DNA from 4 places in the Exiguobacterium sp. PvP048 genome. Region 4 is predicted to be linked to each of the others. Evidence: riboswitches for the same ligand, from Rfam matches in the RefSeq annotation. Region 4 holds a riboswitch; each other region holds the start of a gene.
The links. Region 4 has a riboswitch for thiamine pyrophosphate ahead of thiD (bifunctional hydroxymethylpyrimidine kinase/phosphomethylpyrimidine kinase). Riboswitches for the same ligand answer to the same signal wherever they lie in the genome.

Region 1 (4,829 bases), on a different contig from region 4:
ACATTCTTCCAGTTGATGTTCGATCAACACCAGTGTCACGTTCGGATTGTGATGCAATTCTTCAATCAGCTCCATCATCAATCGGCGGCCGTGCGGATCGAGTTGCGCCGTCGGTTCATCGAGTAACAGGATGTCCGGTTCGAGTGCCAACACACAGGCCAAAGCAAGCCGTTGTTTCATCCCGCCGGACAGTCCGGCAATTTGCGTCGTCAAGGCGAGGTCGAGTCCAACCCGTTTCAACACCGTTCTGATTCGTTCTTCCATTTCATCGCGGGGAATACTCCGGTTTTCCAGACTGAAGGCGATTTCCGCCCCGACCGTCTGCATGCAAAACTGATCGTCCGGCTGTTGAAACAGCATGCCGACGGTTCCGTCTGCGCGCCATTCACCGGTGACTTCCGCCTCAATCGTTTCCGGCATCAGACCGGCAAGCGTATGCAAGAAGGTCGTTTTGCCGCTGCCGCTCGGACCAATCAATAAGGTCGTCTCTCCTTGCCGGAGCGACACGGTCAAGTCGTTTAAAACATCTCGGTCTTGATCCGGATAGCGGACGGTCAGATTCCGGCACCACATCAGGCAGCCCGCCGTTTCTGTTGTCGTCCGACGGCGTAACCGTTCAGCGTTCCCGTCTTGACGAGTGAGTCGACGATGATTTTCGCGAGCAATCCGCCAAGTAATGCCCCACTGACCAGTTGCAGGGAAAACGTCAATAGCAGTGTCGTCGTCGTATAGTAGGCGAACCCATTGACGACCAGACTATAGACCATACTTCCGACAGCCGCAAACATGCCCGACAGCATCAAGGTGAAGGTGTTGAAGGTCCGGTAGCCGACTAACAGAAAAGCAACCTCAGCGCCAATGCCTTGCGCAAGTCCAATCAATAAAGCCGATAAACCGAAGTGACTGCCGGTAAACAGTTCGACCGCGGCTGCGACGACTTCGGCAATCAAAGCCGCACCTGGTTTTTGAACGATGTAGGCGACGAGGGGACTGGCAATGACCCAGATGCCGAACATCCAGTTTGAGCCGACCGGTCCGAAGATGGCAGAGATTGGCAACCATAACGTCGACCAGCCTAAGTAGAGAACGCCGCACGCAACCGCTAGCATCATCATGACGATAATTTCTTTCATTTTCCAACTGTTCATAATCAGTTCTCCTTTAGATGTACATCCGCAAGGAAAGCACAAAAAGACCGCCCTCTAGAAAAGAGAGCGGTCGCGTCAACTGTCCGGGGACAGAAAAAGGGCACGAATGGGTCCGCTCCACTTTCCTACGCTAGTATGAACTAGATCAGGTTCAAAGGGTCCGAAGTGAATCGTCTCAGCCAAATGGCTCCCCTAGTGGATGTATAATGTGGTGTACAGCTTTCACTGTACGTCTGACGCTCCGACTTGTCAATCCCCATTAAAAAACCCCTCCGCGAGGGGAGGGGAGAAATGATTATTCTTTGTCTTCTTTGTTTTCTTCAGCTTGCTCTTCAGATGTTTCTTCTGAATCATCTGTTGATGCATCTGCATCCGCTGCTTGTGCTTCAGCTTCTTCGATTTCTTCAAGTTCAGCTTCAAGTGTCGATTCAACGACTGCTGCAACTTGGATGTCACCTTCTGTGACGACACGGAAATCTTTTTCTTCCGGAAGATCAGCAACTGTGATTGAATCACCGATTGCAAGATCCGTTACATCGACTTCGATGCGTTCCGGTAATTTATCTGGTGTTGCGGCAACTGTTACTTTAAAGAGTGTTTGTGAAAGGAATCCGCCAAGTTTTGCACCGGCTGCTTCGCCGACGAGGACGATATCCGTCTCAACTTCTGTTTCTTCATCCATTTTAACCGCGATGAATTCAACGTGTTTAATCGTTGGTGTAAAGATATCCATATCGAGCTTGTTAATCAAAGTGTTGACCTTTTTACCGCCGATTTGAAGAGCAACCAAGACGTTTTCGCCGTGATCACGAATGACTTTGACCAATTCTTTTTCGTCGAATGAAATCGGTGTGCTTTCCACTTTGTAGCCATACACGACACCAAGAGCTTTTCCTTCATGACGTAATTGCTTTCTAAGTGAGCGTGGGCGTACTTCGCGTTCTTCTACTTTTAATGTTACTGACATGTTCATTTCCCCCTTGAATTTGGTATAGCCCTCAAAAGGTAATGAATGTAGGAGTGGAACAATAGGTTCCAACAGAAATTCATGCGCTAAATGCTAGTTCAACTGGATTTCATTCAGAAATGAAAAACGAAGTGAGTAAGTAGCATTTCTCTCCCAGGTCATTACGCTGATATTGAGAAACAATAATTGAAAAGCGACCGTGTTGTACGGTGCTAATGTAGATATACCCCTGTCTTTCAAAACTTAAAACCTTTTTTTCTGAATTTGATTGTCGAAAGACCTTCAAACCTCTTGATAGACAACGGATTGAAGGTCCTTCATTTTTTTAAGATTTCCTTTGATTTGTGTGGTTAATCACCTGCTGAATCGATAAAAGCGGGAGAATCGAGCAGACGGACGAGTTCACGAATCGTTAAAATATCCGGCTTCTGATCCGATAAGACGGCATCAATCATCGTCGCTTTGCGATCTTGTAATTCCGCCATCTTTTCCTCGATCGTTCCGGTCATCAACAGCTTGATCACTTCGACCGGTGACTGCTGTCCCAATCGATGAGCCCGGTCAGCCGCTTGTTGCTCGACGGCCGGATTCCACCAACTGTCGTACAAAATGACGGTATCTGCCGTCGCCAGATTCAGACCGGTCCCGCCGGCCTTCAAGGAAATCAGGAAGAGATCAACTTCACCGGCATTAAACCTTTCACACAGTGCGACCCGGTCCTCAACCGGTGTCTCACCCGTCAGCAGAAAGTGGGCACTTTGTCGTGCTGCCAGTCGTTCCCGAATCCGGGCCAGCATCTTCGTATACTGGGAAAAAATCAGCAGACGGTGTCCGGCGGCTAATTTTTCTTCAATTAACGTCAGCAGACGTTCGAGTTTTGTGGATTCGCCTGTATAATCTTCGACAAACAGCGCCGGATCACAGCAAATCTGCCGTAAGCGGGTCAAACCGGCCAGCAACTTAATCCGGTCCTCACGTTTCGTTTCATCCAAATGACGCAATGTTTCCAGTTGCAGTTTAGATAAGTAGGAGGCGTAAAGCTTTTTCTGTGTCGGGCCAAGGTCTGTATAGTGATGGACAATCTGCTTCTTCGGTAAATCCTGCAACACCTCATCTTTGGTCCGCCGCATCAGAAACGGACGGATGAATCGTTTGATCTCGTCATGCGACCACGTTTGAAACGTCTGTAAGTCCGGCAGCAAGGAAGGGGAGATGACTCGGAAAATCGACCAGAGATCATCGGTCCGGTTTTCAAGCGGCGTTCCGGTCAAGGCAAACCGACGTTTCGCCCGAATCCGGCGCAAGCGGACAGCGGTTTGTGACGCCGGATTCTTCAGATGTTGTGCCTCATCAAAAATTACGACGTCGTATTCGACGGCCTGGTGTGCCTCCATGTCGGCTCGTAACGACGGGTAGGAAATCAAAAAAATCCCGTCCGCTGGTACTGTCTCGATTTGGTCCAAGCGGTGCTTTCGCGCTCCGGTCAACAGATGGACCATTCTCGTCGGGGCAAATCGCGTGAGTTCCGCCTGCCAGTTATGGAGCAGGGAGGCCGGGGCGACAATTAAGACCCGTCCCGGCGGCAGCGTCTCAAGATACCCAATCGCCTGAATCGTTTTCCCGAGTCCCATCTCATCCGCTAAAATCCCGTGCCCGTCGTGTCCGGCGAGATTCGCCATGAACTGGATCCCTGCCCGCTGATATGGATACAAGTGGCGGTCGAGTACTTCCGGGAAGTTCAGGTAGACTCCTGTTCCATTTTTCAGCTCGAGCCATCGTTCTGTTAATTGTTTATGGACATGCAAGAAGGAGGCGCCGACCAGATGTTTGAGGTTCGGCAGAGCCGGCGCGCGCAACACCGCTTCAAGTTGGTCCTGCTCTGCTGCTTCGAGTTGTCGAAAGACGCGTTGCAACTGTTCAAACGCCCGGTTCTCAAACGAGACAAACTGACCGTTCTTTAACCGGTGATACGTTTTCCGGGTGACAAGCGACTGCAAGACCTGTTTCAGTTCGACTTCCGGAATCCCGTCCATGGAAAAGCGGAAGGTTAACCAATCCAGGCGGTCCGTCGTGTCGACGTCGATCCGCGGATGGAACGGTCCGTTCGGTAAGGATTGGCGGATACTTTCCGTCACTTGAACGACGAGTTCACCGTAAACGACACGGGGATCGAGCAAACCTTTCAGAAATTGATATTCCGCCGCTTCTTCCTCTAATCGATAGCGACCGTTCCGCTCGAGCTCGAGGAAGCCACTCTCCGTCACGTAGCGGAGGACTGCTCCTTCGAGCGATACATCGCGCCCGAGCCAATTTGTCTCTTGCAACGGATTGATCCGAACTCCCTGATAGCTAAACGTCACGAGCAGTTCAAGTCCACCAGCTTCCCGGTCCAGCGCCAGCTCGACCGTCGGCGGACCGCTGACGAGCCGTTGTTTGAGCGGGGGACTGAGCCAGACATCGGCAAGATTCCGTAAGTGGTCACGCCTTTGTAAAAGTCGGTCAAAATACATTGGGCTGATGATAAAACGTTGTTGCGCCGTGATGCTTTCCATCACAATCGCCGAACCGTTGACATCAAATCTGATTTTTGCCCGTTCTGCTTTACTTAATGTTTGCAAATAAGCCGTCACCGCGGCATCTTCGGTCTGCCGCGTCGTCGCAAACGGACGGATTAATGATTGATTTCCGCCAGGTGTGCCGTAGACTTGCACATG
Region 2 (4,829 bases), on a different contig from region 4:
TGAGGCGCACGGACAGGCATTCCCCCTTGACCGGACATGTATCGATTGTGATGCCGATCGAACGTAACACGGCTTCCGATCCACGACCACTGGCGACAATGATTTGTCTGCCTGTCCGCAGACCCCGGTTCGTCTCGGCGCCGATGATCCGCTGTTTGTCCCGAACGAGCTGCGAAACAGATGTGTCTTCTTCAATGACTCCGCCCCGTCGTTCGATCGCGCTCCGTAAAGCCTGCGTCACTAATCGGGAATCGATTTGTCCGACTTGTTCGAACGTCAAGAATTGATTTCCTCGATGCAGGCAAAACGGCTGTTCCAGATAACCGCTCCCGAGACCGGTCTCGTCCATCAATTGCCGGACCAGCTCCGGATACAACGTCCGGCTCAGCGCCGCCAGTTCGTGTAACGGTTCCGGCAGTTCTTCGTCTGTCGCAAGCATCCCTGCCGCTGCCCGTGTCGCCCCTTGTCCGGCTGTCGACTGGTCAAGTAAACGGACAGTTTGTCCGCGTTTAAGCAACTCATAGCCGAGCGTCAAACCGATCATGCCGGTCCCGATGATTAAGACATCTGGTCGTGTCATCGTTGCATCACCTCCCGGAACCGGTCAGCTGCTTTAAGCGAATTCGCTTGCCCGAGAATCCCCGACAAGACGGCAACGCCCGAACAACCGGTCGCAATGACCTCCTGAACGTTGCCCGGTTTGATGCCGCCGATCGCAATGACCGGAATCGAGACCTGCTCGACAATCTGTTTTAAGGCATGCAGTCCCCGCGGCGGTACACCGGGTTTTGATCCGGTTTCAAAAATGTGACCGTACATCACGTAATCCGCACCGGCTTGTTCTGCTGCTGCCGCTTCCGTCAGCGAATGGACCGATTGACCGATCCGCAGTTCCGGAAAACGGCTCCGGACACGATCGACCGGAATACTGCGTGTCGTCAGTTGAATCCCGATGCCGGTGACGAGAGCGACGTCAAGACGGTCATGGACGATTAATCGTTCCGCCGGCACCCCGCATTTCATTAAAAACTCAATACAGGTCACCAACTCCCGTGCGGACCAAAGCGGTTCCCGCAGATGAATCCGGTCGACACGCATCGCGAGTTCCGGTAATGTATGTTCCAGCGTTTCCCAGCCCTGTTGACCGGTTGTCAACAGATGTAACTGCGTCATCATTTCCCCCTTTCCACACGAAAAAGGACCACCCCATGAACTGATGGAGTGGTCCTACAAAAAAGGGCGACAGTCGTCGCATCCTTTATGAATGATCGGAATCCACTTCCCTCCGCTAGTACGAACTAGATCAGGTTCAAAGGGTCCGGATACTTCCGTCTCAGTCTGCTGCGAGACTCCCCTAGTGTAGATATTGATTTGTGTGGTACGCCTGTAGTTTACCACGGGTAGTCCGATTTGTTCTACCCTTGATTAATGTCGCATGTCCGCTTCGACCGCTTTGACCTGCTCGATCAAGCGTTGGTATTCGTCGACACGTTTCGTTTGCGACAAGTCATACGTTTGTTTTAAGCGTAAAACCCGGATGACCTTCTGATCGAGATCGGCTCTCGACAATTTATCTTGTTTGATCCGTGCCATGATTTCCTTGTGGACGGACGTATACGTACCCGGAGCCGAGAACATCGCCATGTCGGCACCGTTTTCAAGCGCAAGACTTGCGGCCTGGGCAAGACCGTACTGTTCCGTAATCGCTCCCATGACGAGATCATCCGTGATGATGACTCCGTCAAACTTCAGTTCATCCCGCAAGACGCCGGTCATGACCGGTTTTGACAATGAAGACGGACGGTTTTTGTCGAGGGCCGGGAACAGGATGTGCGCGACCATGACCATCTCGGCCCCCTCTTCAATCGCCCGCTTGAACGGGACCAGTTCCGTCTGTTCGAGTTCCGCTTTTGTCGCATCGACCCGCGGCAGACCGACATGGGAATCGACCGTCGTGTCACCGTGTCCCGGAAAATGTTTGACGACCGGAACGATGTCTTCTTTTTTCATTCCCTGCATCAACGGCACACCCAGCCGTGCGACCTGTTGCGGATCCGCACTGAGGGCCCGGTCGCCGATGATCGGATTCGCCGGATTACTGTTCACGTCAAGAACCGGGGCGAAGTCCATATTAAAGCCGTAAAAACGGGAAATCGAACCAAGTGTCTGTCCGACTTCCTTCATCAATGCCGGATCATTTTTTTGACCGAACGACAGACTCGGTGATAATTTGAGCTGTGCGTCCGGGACCCGACTGACGCGTCCGCCCTCTTCGTCAAAGCCGAGAAACGCTTTTGCATCAGCCGGTTGGGCTTCAGCAATCGCTGCCGTAAAGGTTTTCAGTTGATCGGTCGACGTGATGTTGCCGCCGAGTAACAGCACACCACCGAGTGCATGATCCTGCAACAGCGTTCGGTCGGCTTGTGTCAAAGCTGTTCCCGTCACACCGATATACAGCAACTGATCGACTTTTTCCGCCGTCGACATGTTCGAGACGGTTTCTTTAAGTTGTTTCTCTGCCCGCTCAGCAGCAGAAGGTCGATCCGGCTGCGGCGGCTTTGTTTTCTTCGCCGGCTTCGGTTGCGGTTCGACCGGTTGTACCGGCTCGTCAGCACAACCGGCGAGGAGGACACTTGCCAACAGAACAGGAACCATCCGTTTCAAATCGGTTCCTCGTTCCGGACGCCGTTGATCGAGTAATAGACTTCAATTTCTGCGTTCAGCGATTGTGAGACCGAGCAGTATTTGTCTTTTGATAAGGCAATCGCCCGGCGGACTTTATCGTCCGGTAAATCACCTTCGAGCCGGTAATGAATCGAGATCGTCGTGAAACGCCGGGGATGATCATCCGCCCGTTCTCCTTCAATATCCATCTCAAATGACGTCAGCGTCAAGCGCATCTTTTCTAAAATCGAGACAATGTCGATGCCGGTACAACCGGCGACGGCGTGAAGCAGGAGTTCTGTCGGCCGGGGTGCCTGATTGTCCCCGCCGTTTTCCGGCGCTGCATCCATCGCTAGGTGATGTCCGGATTCGGTCTCCCCGCTGAAGCCCATCTTTTGATTCCAAATGACTGTTGCTTGCATCAAGATCACGTCCTTTTCTAATTTAAGTGATGTTTCCTACTCTGTTAGTATACCCGAATGCATGACAAGTGAAATTGACTGTCTATTCACAATAATGCTTCTTTTTCCGGGTCAGGCAAATTCGGTTTCCGCCCTTGTTAAATCATGCTATTCTGATACACGATAGTTTTTTTGCGCACAGGCGCCAGAAGTGGGGAATTATTTATGTCATCATCATCATCGACTCGTTTGAGTCAAGCCGACTGGCTGTTAATCGCGACGTTATCCATGTTGACTTTTGTCCTTGGAACAAGCGAATTCGTCATCGTCGGTATTTTATCTGAAATTGCGGACGGTCTGAACATCACGATTGCGAAAGCCGGCACGCTCGTCTCCGCCTTTGCGATTGCCTTCGCCATCGGAACACCGATTACGATGTCCTTGACCGGACACCTTGAACGGCGGAAGTTAATGCTCAGTCTGATTTTCGTCTGGATCATCCTGAATATCTGCAGCGGGATCGCACCGAATTATGAACTGTTGCTGTTGTCAAGAATCGTGACGGCTGTTCTGACGGGTGTCCTGATTTCACTGGCAATGGTCGTCGCAAGCGACAGTGTGCCGATCGCGAAACGCGGCGTCGCTGTCTCCTTCATCTTCGGTGGATTCACGATGGCAAACGTCCTCGGTGTGCCGATCGGTACATTCATCGGACAACATGCCGGTTACTCTGCCACGTTTTGGCTGACGAGCAGTCTTGGTGTCGTCGCTCTGCTTGCTGTCTTGAAAGTCGTTCCGGTCCAGCAATCGGAATCGTCCGGTTCAATCCGCGAACAGCTCAGTTTACTCGCCAATCCACGGATCATGATCGCCTTTTTCATTCCCTCATTCGGATTCGGTGCGACATACGTCGTCTATACGTATCTCGTGCCCGTGCTTGAGTTGGAACTGAAATTGCCGTCAGCCTGGATCAGTCCGATTTTACTCGCTTACGGTGTCGTCTCGATCTTCAGTAACATCTTGGCCGGTAAAATCGCCAGTCGGAATCCGATCGGCCGTCTCCGGTTCGTCTTCATCGTTCAGGCGATCGTCCTCGCTGCTCTCTACGTGACGACAGCGTCGGTATCGCTTGGCCTGATCAACATTGCCTTGATGTCCTTGATGTCGATTTTATTGACGACGTCGACGCAAATTTATCTGATCGACCTGGCAGAAAAGTTTAATCCGGAAGCGAAAGGGCTTGCTGCTTCGCTGATGCCGGTCGCAAGTAACGTCGGGATTGCCTTCGGTTCCGCACTCGGCGGGCTCGTCTATGCGAATGGTCCGATGATGAACATCGCCCTTGTCGGCGGTGCCGTCGCCTTACTCGCCGCCGCGTTGACAGCCGTCAGTCACCGGCTCGATCAACGTTCTTAAAAAACGCCTGTTTCCAGAGTGTCCTCTCGTGAGGCGCTTGGAACAGGCGTCTTTTTGTACCGGAGACTCAGACCGAACCTTACAAGACTGTTAGGTGAACGTATCTGATTTGTTGCTTTATTTTCCAATCGGCATGATACGGTAAAGATAGTTTTTCATCCCACTTATGTAAAAGGAGATTTTATTATGAAATCGTATTATGCCCTTCCATTAACTGCCCTCTTATTGACAGCGACGGTCAGTCCGATCGCGACATTTGCTGCAACACCGACTAAAGCCGAGACACCAAAACCATTATCGGAAAAAGCACTCGCGAAAAAGAAAGCCGCGATTGCAAAACTCGCGACA
Region 3 (4,829 bases), on a different contig from region 4:
TAACGAACACGCTTTTTCAATGGTCCGACAAACTCCGTAATGCGATAACTTCACCTGTGTGCACCGTCACTTTTGCCGGTCCCTGATTCGTCCATTCATTGCTGACGGTCAACGATCCGCCGACCGGGACATCGTGTTGTGTCAACGGATACTTGACCCTTTGGAGCGTCAAACGCGTCGGGACGAGCGGAATGAAGGACAGATAATGATACTGGTCTGCTTTGATGTCATACTGTCCCTGTTGCAGGAAACGGATCTCTTCCCGCTTCGTCATCAAACGGACGAGCGGGAATTGCTTTAACAGATAGACATTTTGAAGCGTCATATCCAGTCGTCCGCCGGTCGCACCGAATACCAGCACTTCCGTTGCTTCATAATGTTGACTGACGTAACGTAATGCCAGTTCCAAATCGGTCTCATCCTTTTCAGCCGGATGAATGATTGCCCCTTCCGGTTTGTATCCGAGCGAATCAAAGTCACCGATGGCCAAGTCAAAAGCGAGACCTTGTTGCGCCAATACGGTGACCCCGCCGTCGACAGCAATGACAACCGGCTTCTCCTCCATAAACGGTTGTAAGGATGGAATGTCTTCCGCCGGACCGGCTGCTACAATCACGACCCGCATCAGACACCTCGTGCCGAATAACGAAGAAGCCGTGGCGCCGTCGTAAACAGGAGCCCTGCGACAATACCGCATAACAGATAGGACGGAACCATATACGTCGCGTTATAGATCAAGGAATACGGAACGACCGGACCTTCCGCATATTCAGCAAAGAAGACGATTCCGCTGATGACGTGACAGACATAACGTAAGCCCGCACCTAACAATGTCGCACCTAATACAATCGCCATCAAACGGCCGTTCTTCCCGGCTGCTGCTGCTTTTTTAACTTGACGGGCAAACAGTCCGCTCAGTCCGACGACTCCGAACGCAATCGTATAATCGAGTAACGGCTGAACGACCGTCAGAATTTGTGGAGCGAACATCAGTTGGATTGTTCCAACGAGTGCTCCCGTCACGACCCCACCGACAACGCCGTGACGAAACGCCATGACGAAAATCGGTAACATTGCCAAACTGATGGAACCTCCTTGAGGCATTTTAAACGGGATCAATAAATCGAACACCACACCAAGACTTGCAAAGATTGCAATTTCCATTAACATTTGTAGCCGTTTCATCCTTTTTTCCTCCTAAAAATAAAATCGCAGGACGGCAAAAAGACAGTACGACGAACGCCGTACTGCCTGCGTGCGCCACATCCCTACGTCCGTCTGAACGGAACAGGTTCGAAGGGTTAAAGTCCAATCACTTCTCTCAGCCGCTTGACGCGACACCCCTTGCGGTCTTCATTCAATTTTGATTCTGCTCTTATTATACGTGAGCGGCATTCCGAATACTAGTGATTGCTTCTGAATAATCCGGCGCATTATAAATCGCCGAACCTGCGACCAAAACATTTGCACCGTTTTCGATACATAATTTGGCCGTCTCTGCGTTGACTCCGCCATCGATTTCAATCTCAAACGATAGATCATATTCCGCTTTCAGCGCAGCCAGTTGACTTAATTTCTTCATGACACCCGGAATAAAGGCTTGACCACCGAAACCTGGATTGACCGTCATCAACAACACCATATCGACTTCTTCCAGCACGTGTTCAATCATCGAAAGTGGTGTATGCGGATTGAGCACGACGCCCGCTTTCGCACCGGCTGCTTTGATCTGTTGCAGGACACGGTGGACGTGATTCGTTGCCTCGACGTGGAATGTCACGATATCAGCCCCTGCTTCAACGAATGCTTCGACAAAGTTTTCCGGACGGTCAATCATTAAATGCACATCCAAAATCATGTCTGTTTTTTGACGTAAACTGCTTAAGACAGGAAGTCCGAATGAGATATTCGGAACAAATTGACCGTCCATGACATCAAAATGAATGTAGTCGGCACCTGCCGCTTCTACTGCTTTGACATCCCGCTCTAAATTTGCAAAATCCGCTGATAAGATTGATGGGGCGATTTTAATCATGTTAATACCTCCGTGTCCGATTCTTGATTTCCTCTACAAACATACCATAATTCGTATACCGCGAACTCATGATTTCATGTGCCTCGACAGCCTGCTTAACGGCACAACCGGGCTCATTCAGATGCAGGCAGCCGCGGTATTTGCAATCATCCTGTAAAGCAACGAATTCAGGAAAACACCAACGTAACTCTTCCAGTTCCATTTCATGCGGAAAATCGAGATTCGAAAATCCCGGAGTATCCGCAATTAATCCATCACCGAGCGGCATCAGGGTCACGTGGCGGGTCGTATGGCGTCCGCGTCCAAGTGCCTTCGAGATATGACTTGTTTCCAGTGCCAATGAAGGTTCTAAAGCATTCAGCAACGAACTTTTTCCTACACCGGACTGTCCGGCCAGGACACTCGTTTTATCTTTCAGCAACGGACGGACGGATTCGACTCCGGTCAAGGTCTCACTTGACGTTTCGATGACCTGGTAGCCGATTGTCCGGTAGGCAGCAATCGCTTCGGATACATGCTGTTCGGCTTCTCCTTGCAGCAAGTCCATCTTCGTCAAGATAATGATCGGTTGAATCTCTTTTGCTTCGATCAGTACCAAAAACCGATCGAGAAGATGGGCAGAAAAATCAGGTTCTGCTGCTGAAACAACCAACAATGCTTGATCAATGTTGGCAACCGGCGGGCGAACGAGGAAGTTTTGACGGTCCTTTACTTCCAGGATATATCCGGTCTCACTTTCAATGTGTAGAACGACTTCATCCCCAACAACCGGGCTGATGCCCCGTTTTCTGAAATTACCGCGTGCCCGTGAACGAATCTCGCCTTGAGGTGTCATGACATCATAAAATCCACCCTGAAGCCGAATGATCGTTCCTTCCCGATTGTCTTCAATTCGATTTTCTGCCATCCTATGCCCTCCTTTGTCAGGATCAACTTCCTGCTCATTATTCTTGTGATTTTGCCTGATTGTACGTAATCGTCTTCGCCCGGTAAACTTCGTCATCTTTATAGATGGTGATCTTACCTTCTTCTCCCGGATCAATCGTTAATGGAACATCAAACGTTTCGTCCTGATCGATCGATTCTTCGATGACCGTCCGTTTCCCTTTGGCATCTTCCGTCTCAATCCGGACGAGTTGACGTGGAGCGGGCTCGTCTTCTTCACTGACGCCATCATATACGACTTTTTCAGGGAACGTCGCTGTGACGGTTTTTTCTTCCTCTCCCCGTGAAATAAAGACCGTGACGGAATCATTCGGCTCGACTTGCGCACCGGCTTGCGGATATTGACGAATGACTTGATCAAGAGCGACGTCGCTCGAAAACTCTTGCTCAAAAGTGCCGTCGAGTCCCATCTCATCGAGGTAGGCTTTCGCTTCTGTACTCGATAAGTCCGTCAAGTCTTTCAGGACAAACGCCGGCGATCCATTTGAGACCGTGATGGTGATCATCTGTTCCTTCGCAATGACTTCCGTTCCTGCTGAAATCGACTGTCGGATGACGTTCCCGCGTTTGATGTCTTCGGATTCTTCCCGTTCAACGTCGACTTTTTCAAACCCGCTGTCCTTCAAGATGGCGATTGCTTTTTTCTCTGTCTCATCCGAAACATCCGGTACTTCGACCGGATCACTGCCAGTCGAGACAATCAAATCCACCGTCGATCCTTTTTTGACGGTCGCTTGTTCGCGAGGAGACTGACTGATGACGGCCCCTTCTTCGACCGTATCACTTGAGCGTTCAGTCGATTCCACAATGAACCCCATTTTTTCAAGCTTCGTTTCCGCCTCGTCGGCGTCCTTGCCTGTTACATCCGGAACGACGACAGTTGGGTCTGGCCACATGGCAAAAGTCGTGGCAGCTCCACCGATTAGGACTACCAATAATAAAATGATCCACCATGCGCGTTTCTTTTTTTTCTCGGGTTTAGGCAGAACGGTCGCGACATTCGGAACCGGTGCGGTTTGTTCGAGTTCTTCTGATGGCAACGATACGGGACTAAGCACCATCGTTTTTTCCATCAGATCGTCACCGCGAATTCCTTCGTTCGCCCGTTCGGCTGACATCGCCGTCACCATATCTTCTTTAAAGGCAGCGACCGTTTGTTGCCGGTCGTGCGGTGCTTTAGAGAGCGCCTGCATGATGCAATTTTCTAAAGCTTGCGGTACGGCCGGATTCAATGCGGTCGGACGGCGGGCGGTATCTTGCAGATGCTTCAGGGCAACCGCCACCGGTGAATCGCCTTCAAACGGAACCTGTCCCGTCACGAGTTCATATAACACTGCTCCAAGTGAATAGATATCTGATTTTTCATCCGCAAATTTCCCTTTTGCCTGTTCCGGCGAAAAATAATGAACGGACCCAAGTACTGACATCGTATGGGTAAGGGTCGCATTCGACATCGCGACCGCAATTCCGAAATCTGTCACCTTGACGGTTCCATCCTCACGAATCAACATATTTTGGGGTTTGATATCCCGGTGGATGATCCGGTGGGCATGGGCATGATCGATCGCATCACAAATTTGACTGATGATGTCAATCGCTTTTGTGACGGGCAGTGCCCGCCCTTCACAATACGTTTTCAGTGTCATACCATCGATATATTCCATCACGATATAATAAATCGCTTCTTCTTCTCCTACATCATAGACCGCGACGATGTTGGGATGATTTAAACTCGTCGCAGCATGGGCCTCTCGTTCAAACCGGCGGATGAATTGTTCATCATGCGAAAACTCGGTACGTAAAATTTTGATTGCGACAGTTCGATTCAAGATTTCATCATATGCCTGAT
Region 4 (4,829 bases):
AATCGCAACGACCATTATTTTATTTCACCGGTCCAAACCAATTCTCGAAAACAAAACAAACACGTACCGTCCGTAAGAACGATGCGTGTTTGTTTTTGTGATGGAGCAGACTTATGAGGACGCTTTCCCCTCGTTTACATGCTCCATGGCCAGATGGACGAGCGATGAGACATGGTGATCGTCCAACGAGTAGTAGACGACCTTACCTTCTTTTCTATATTTCACCAAACCTTGTTTCAGCAAGGTGCGGAGATGGTGAGAAGCTGTTGCAATCGAGCAATCTACCGAAGCCGAGACATCACAGACGCAAAGTTCCTCTTCTACCGTTAAGGCGTAAGCAATCCGCAGACGCGTGGCATCTGACAGGACTTTGAATAACTTTCCGATATCTGTCGTCGGAATCGTATCGACGACTTGCTCAATCTCTTGCGCACGTACCTGATCAATCGCAATCGTTTCACAACGTGGTGCATCCACAGTCATCACCTCTTTCCCTTTAATTCCACCATCGTTTCAAATGAATTGCAAGGAAATCACTCCAAGACTCCAACGACTGACTCCTTTAAATCCGGTAACTGAATATCGAAAAACAAAACAGGTCTGCTTCCCGTTCATCCAAAGCGGAAAGCAGACCTGTTCATTTGTCACGGTTTCGTCTTGAGACGGCATAAAAGAACCAACCGCCCAAAAAATTTCCGATATCCCATACGATACGATTGGAATCGACGGCACGTACACCGATATCAATCACACCTGTACTTTTCAAACGCTCCTGGTAACGTTTCCGTAAAAAACGGGGTAACGGAAGCGGCAGCAGCATCCGGTAAAAAATGTCCAGATGTGTGTGTCCCCAGATTTCCGTTGCGATGGAACTCGTTTGAATGAGTAAGGAACGTTTATACTGTTGCTGGTATTTATTCTTTAATAAGACCGCCAGTTGATAGGAATAACGATTCGGGAAAGGAAATAGAGCTGCCCCTAAATGATATTTCCCGCGATTTTCGACTCGAATGATTTGCGGTTCGATTTTATATCGAATCCATCGTCCTCGAAATCGAACAGACTGCCATTTCACGACCATCACCTCTAGAAGGATTATACCCTGTCTGAAACGCTCTGACGCACTTGTTCGACGGTCTGTTTAAACTTTTTCGTCGTTCGTTCAATTTCCGGATTGGCAAACAAAGCGGACACCACGGCATATCCATCTACGAGAGAATCAAGTAACGATACATTTGTTTCGCTAATTCCACCGATGCCTACTAACGGGATGCGAACGGCTTTCCTGATTTGCTCTAATGTCACACGTGACATGAATGTCGCATCTTGTTTCGTCGCCGTCGGAAAAAGTGACCCGACTCCTAAATAATCTGCACCGTCCTGCTCTGCTGCCACAGCCTGTTCGACCGTTGAAACGGAAACACCGATCGTCGCCGTCGGTAACAATCGACGTGCTTCCGTTAAAGGAATATCATCTTGACCGATATGCAGGCCCGCTTCGACTAATAAAGCGATATCGATCCGGTCATTGATAATCAACGGAATATTATAACTGGCAGTCAGATCCTTCAGTACAACGGCTGATTCGAGAAAATTCTTACCCGACATCTCTTTTTCCCGTAATTGAACAATCGTTGCACCGCCCTTAATCGTTGCTTCGACAGCATCCTCCAAGGGAAGATGCGGATGCAGACGTCTATCCGTCACTGCATAAATCAAGTATTCACTGTCCATTCATCTGCACCTCCGGCAAACTTTCCTCTGTCATCAGACTGACCGCATCAAACAATCCGGTCCGAAAACTGCCGATACCAGGACGATTTCCGGCCGTTTCCCCTGCTTTTCCCATGGCGTACGTCCCAAATACAGCTGCGTCGAAACGACCGTATCCTGCTCCCAGAAACGTCGCAATTAAGGAAGCGGTCATACATCCTGTTCCTGTCACTTGACCGAGTCGTTTTGTCCCGACATCCAGATGATGTTGACGGACTCCATCCGTCACAAAATCAACCGGTCCGGTGACGACGATGACTTGTTTCGTCTGGGAAGCGAAGGCGTGAACACTTTGAAGATCGAGTGATTCCCCTTCCGCTACATCGACCCCTTTCGTTCGAGCGGCCTGTCCGAGCAACGTCTTGATTTCCGAAGCGTTTCCTTTGATGACCGTAAAGGTGATCTCCTCCATCAGTTGTTTCATAAAATCCGTTCTTAATGTCGTGGCTCCCGCGCCCACCGGATCCAAAATGACCGGTTTCCCCAGTCGGTTAGCTGTTTTTCCTGCTAAAAGCTGTGCTTTGCGCATGTCCGGATTGATGGTTCCTGTATTAATCACGACGGCGTCTGCAAGACCAACCATCTCTTCGACTTCGAGCAGGTCCTCTGCCATGACAGGAGATCCCCCAAGCGCAAGTGTCATATTGGCACAATCATTGATCGTGACAGTATTCGTTAAATGATGAATCAACGGTTTTTTATCATGGATGCGTCGTAACATGTGTATCCCTCCAAAGTTCATGAAAATGATGTGTCGGTCCAATTCCGTGTCCAAGAGCAAAACCGTGACGAATCGCTTCGGTCACATAACGTTTCGCATAACGGATGCTGTCTTCCAGTGAATGACCAAGAGCCAGATTGCCGGCGATGGCAGCGGACAACGTACAGCCTGTCCCATGCGTATGGCGGGACGCTATCCGTTCTTGTTCAAAGACGACATATCGTTCGTCCGTATATAAAAGATCAGTGGCGTCTTGTCCTTCCAAATGCCCGCCCTTGAGCAACACAGCTCCTGCCCGACGTTCAGTCAGCTTTACCGCTGCTTGCTTCATATCCGCAAGTGAGTGGACCGTTCCGCCGATCATCCGCTCGATTTCAGGAATATTCGGTGTCACAAGAGTCGCAAGTGGTAACAGCTGTTCAAGTAATGCCTGTTCCGCATTCGGTTGTAACAAAGCATGGCCGCCTTTTGCGACCATGACGGGGTCAAGAACAATCGGCAGAGAATACTTTTCCAGTTGTCGGGCAATCACTTGAATCGTATCCTGATTAGAAACCATTCCGATCTTGACGGCATCGACACGGATATCTGAAAAAATCGAGGTTAACTGCGCTTCCACAAGCTCGGGAGAGACGTCTTCAACCGCTTGAACACCCAGTGTATTTTGTGCCGTGATCGCCGTGATGACACTCATTCCATATACGCCGAGTGCTGAAAATGTTTTTAAATCTGCCTGAATTCCCGCTCCGCCTCCGGAGTCGGATCCGGCGATTGTCAATACGTGTTTCATTCCAATTCCTCACTTTCCTGTGAGCAAATAAGGAGAAAACGGACAACAAAAAGCGCCGTCCGCTGTAAAAAAGCAGACGACGCCATGAATAACCAGGTTGACCGGCTAAAGTACTCATGTCTTCGATCTCAACTTTCCTACGCTGGTATTATCCAGTTCAGGTGACAGGGTCGAAAACAGAGTGGTTTTCCTCTCAGCCGGACTCCTCCAGCTCCCCTAGTTGCTCGTAATTTAAATTCTTTTTCACTGTATCACAGCACCATCAAAAAAACGAGCCGAAGCTCGTTTTTACAAGTATCCAAGTGGGTTAACCGTGTTAGCAGGTCCTGACGCGCTATATTGATATCCACCAATATGCAGTTCAAAGTGCAAATGCGGTCCTGTCGAATTACCCGTACTCCCAAGAGTACCAAGCGTTTGACCTTGAGTGACCGTTTGACCTGCTGAAACCGATAACGAATTCATATGACCGTACACCGTTGTATACACTTGACCGTCAAGGAAATGGGAAATCATGACGTGATTCCCGTAAGGTCCGCCGCTTCCGGCCGTAATGACTGTTCCGGAAGCCGCCGCACGAATTGGCGATCCGACAGGTCCGCTGAAATCGACACCGTTATGGAAAGTATAACCGTTCGCTCCACTGGCCGGTCCGAATCCTTGTGAGACACCACCCGAAGCCGGACGAACAAACTTCGCCGATCCGGTCGGTCCACTGCTGACAGGAGTCGGAACAACCGTTGATTCACTTGATTCATGCTTTGATTTTGCTGCTTCTTTTGCTGCTTTTGCTGCTTTTTCCGCTGCTGCCTTTTCGGCCGCCGCTTTTTCTGCGGCGGCTTTCGCTGCTGCTTTTGCTGCCGCAATCGCTCTTTCTTGAGCTTCTAAAGTCGCCTGTAATTCTTTGGCACTCAACAGTTTTGTCGTAAACTTCGTCTTCCCTTTACGTAATTTTTTCAGGGTTGCGCTCCGTTCTTTCATCTGTTGTTTTAATTGTTTCTTTTGAATGAGCAATGATTTTTTTTCTTGAACACGCTCTTCTTTTTTAGTGATGAGGTTCTTTTTCATTTCCGCCAGCTTTTCCTGTGTTTCCAAATAAGCAGAAATCATTTTATCATCTTGTTCGGCGATTTTTTTACCGGCCATGACACGGCTGAATAAATCCCCCAGGTCTTTCGAACCAAAAATGACTTCTTCCCATTTGATCGAATTACCGTCGTTTTCTTGAAGTACACGTAACCGGTCTCCGAGCAACTCTTCTTGACGTGTGAGCATGATTTCATAGCGGACGATTTCCGCTTCCAGATCTTCAATCTGAAGGTTTAGTTGTTTAATCTGCTTATTTTTTTCGGAAATCCGGAAAATATTTTCATTAATCGCTACATCAATTTTATTGATTTCGCGTTGTTCCGCCGATATTTTGGCTTCTTGATTTTTAATGGCTTTTTCCAATCGACGCTGTTCTGTCGCATTTTGAGATTTCTTTTCTTTAATCGTTGCAGCATGACCAGAAGTCGGCGCAGTTGATACGAGCAACACTCCTAA

Region 1: it holds a riboswitch for thiamine pyrophosphate, as region 4 does, so the genes downstream of both, ABIC15_RS08660 (ECF transporter S component) here and thiD (bifunctional hydroxymethylpyrimidine kinase/phosphomethylpyrimidine kinase) in region 4, are expected to answer to the same signal.
Region 2: it holds a riboswitch for thiamine pyrophosphate, as region 4 does, so the genes downstream of both, tenI (thiazole tautomerase TenI) here and thiD (bifunctional hydroxymethylpyrimidine kinase/phosphomethylpyrimidine kinase) in region 4, are expected to answer to the same signal.
Region 3: it holds a riboswitch for thiamine pyrophosphate, as region 4 does, so the genes downstream of both, thiT (energy-coupled thiamine transporter ThiT) here and thiD (bifunctional hydroxymethylpyrimidine kinase/phosphomethylpyrimidine kinase) in region 4, are expected to answer to the same signal.

The regions. Positions count from the first base shown of each region.
Region 1 covers NZ_JBEPSU010000003.1:162,346-167,174, forward strand. The annotation lists gene ABIC15_RS08655 (ABC transporter ATP-binding protein) at 1-573, opposite strand, end outside; gene ABIC15_RS08660 (ECF transporter S component) at 573-1,148, opposite strand; TPP riboswitch at 1,254-1,352, opposite strand; gene ABIC15_RS08665 (50S ribosomal protein L25/general stress protein Ctc) at 1,444-2,115, opposite strand; gene ABIC15_RS08670 (DEAD/DEAH box helicase) at 2,466-4,829, opposite strand, start outside.
Region 2 covers NZ_JBEPSU010000002.1:503,053-507,881, reverse strand. The annotation lists gene ABIC15_RS07035 (NAD(P)/FAD-dependent oxidoreductase) at 1-580, opposite strand, end outside; gene tenI (thiazole tautomerase TenI) at 577-1,173, opposite strand; TPP riboswitch at 1,264-1,366, opposite strand; gene nagZ (beta-N-acetylhexosaminidase) at 1,426-2,655, opposite strand; gene ABIC15_RS07020 (OsmC family protein) at 2,661-3,086, opposite strand; gene ABIC15_RS07015 (MFS transporter) at 3,291-4,481, shown strand; gene ABIC15_RS07010 (C40 family peptidase) at 4,668-4,829, shown strand, end outside.
Region 3 covers NZ_JBEPSU010000001.1:179,343-184,171, forward strand. The annotation lists gene ABIC15_RS00935 (thiamine diphosphokinase) at 17-625, opposite strand; gene thiT (energy-coupled thiamine transporter ThiT) at 625-1,185, opposite strand; TPP riboswitch at 1,249-1,355, opposite strand; gene rpe (ribulose-phosphate 3-epimerase) at 1,379-2,035, opposite strand; gene rsgA (ribosome small subunit-dependent GTPase A) at 2,037-2,942, opposite strand; gene pknB (Stk1 family PASTA domain-containing Ser/Thr kinase) at 2,980-4,829, opposite strand, start outside.
Region 4 covers NZ_JBEPSU010000004.1:89,217-94,045, forward strand. The annotation lists gene ABIC15_RS09840 (CHASE3 domain-containing protein) at 1-76, shown strand, start outside; gene ABIC15_RS09845 (ArsR/SmtB family transcription factor) at 112-477, opposite strand; gene ABIC15_RS09850 (hypothetical protein) at 638-1,081, opposite strand; gene thiE (thiamine phosphate synthase) at 1,096-1,734, opposite strand; gene thiM (hydroxyethylthiazole kinase) at 1,724-2,494, opposite strand; gene thiD (bifunctional hydroxymethylpyrimidine kinase/phosphomethylpyrimidine kinase) at 2,475-3,284, opposite strand; TPP riboswitch at 3,402-3,512, opposite strand; gene ABIC15_RS09870 (murein hydrolase activator EnvC family protein) at 3,573-4,829, opposite strand, start outside.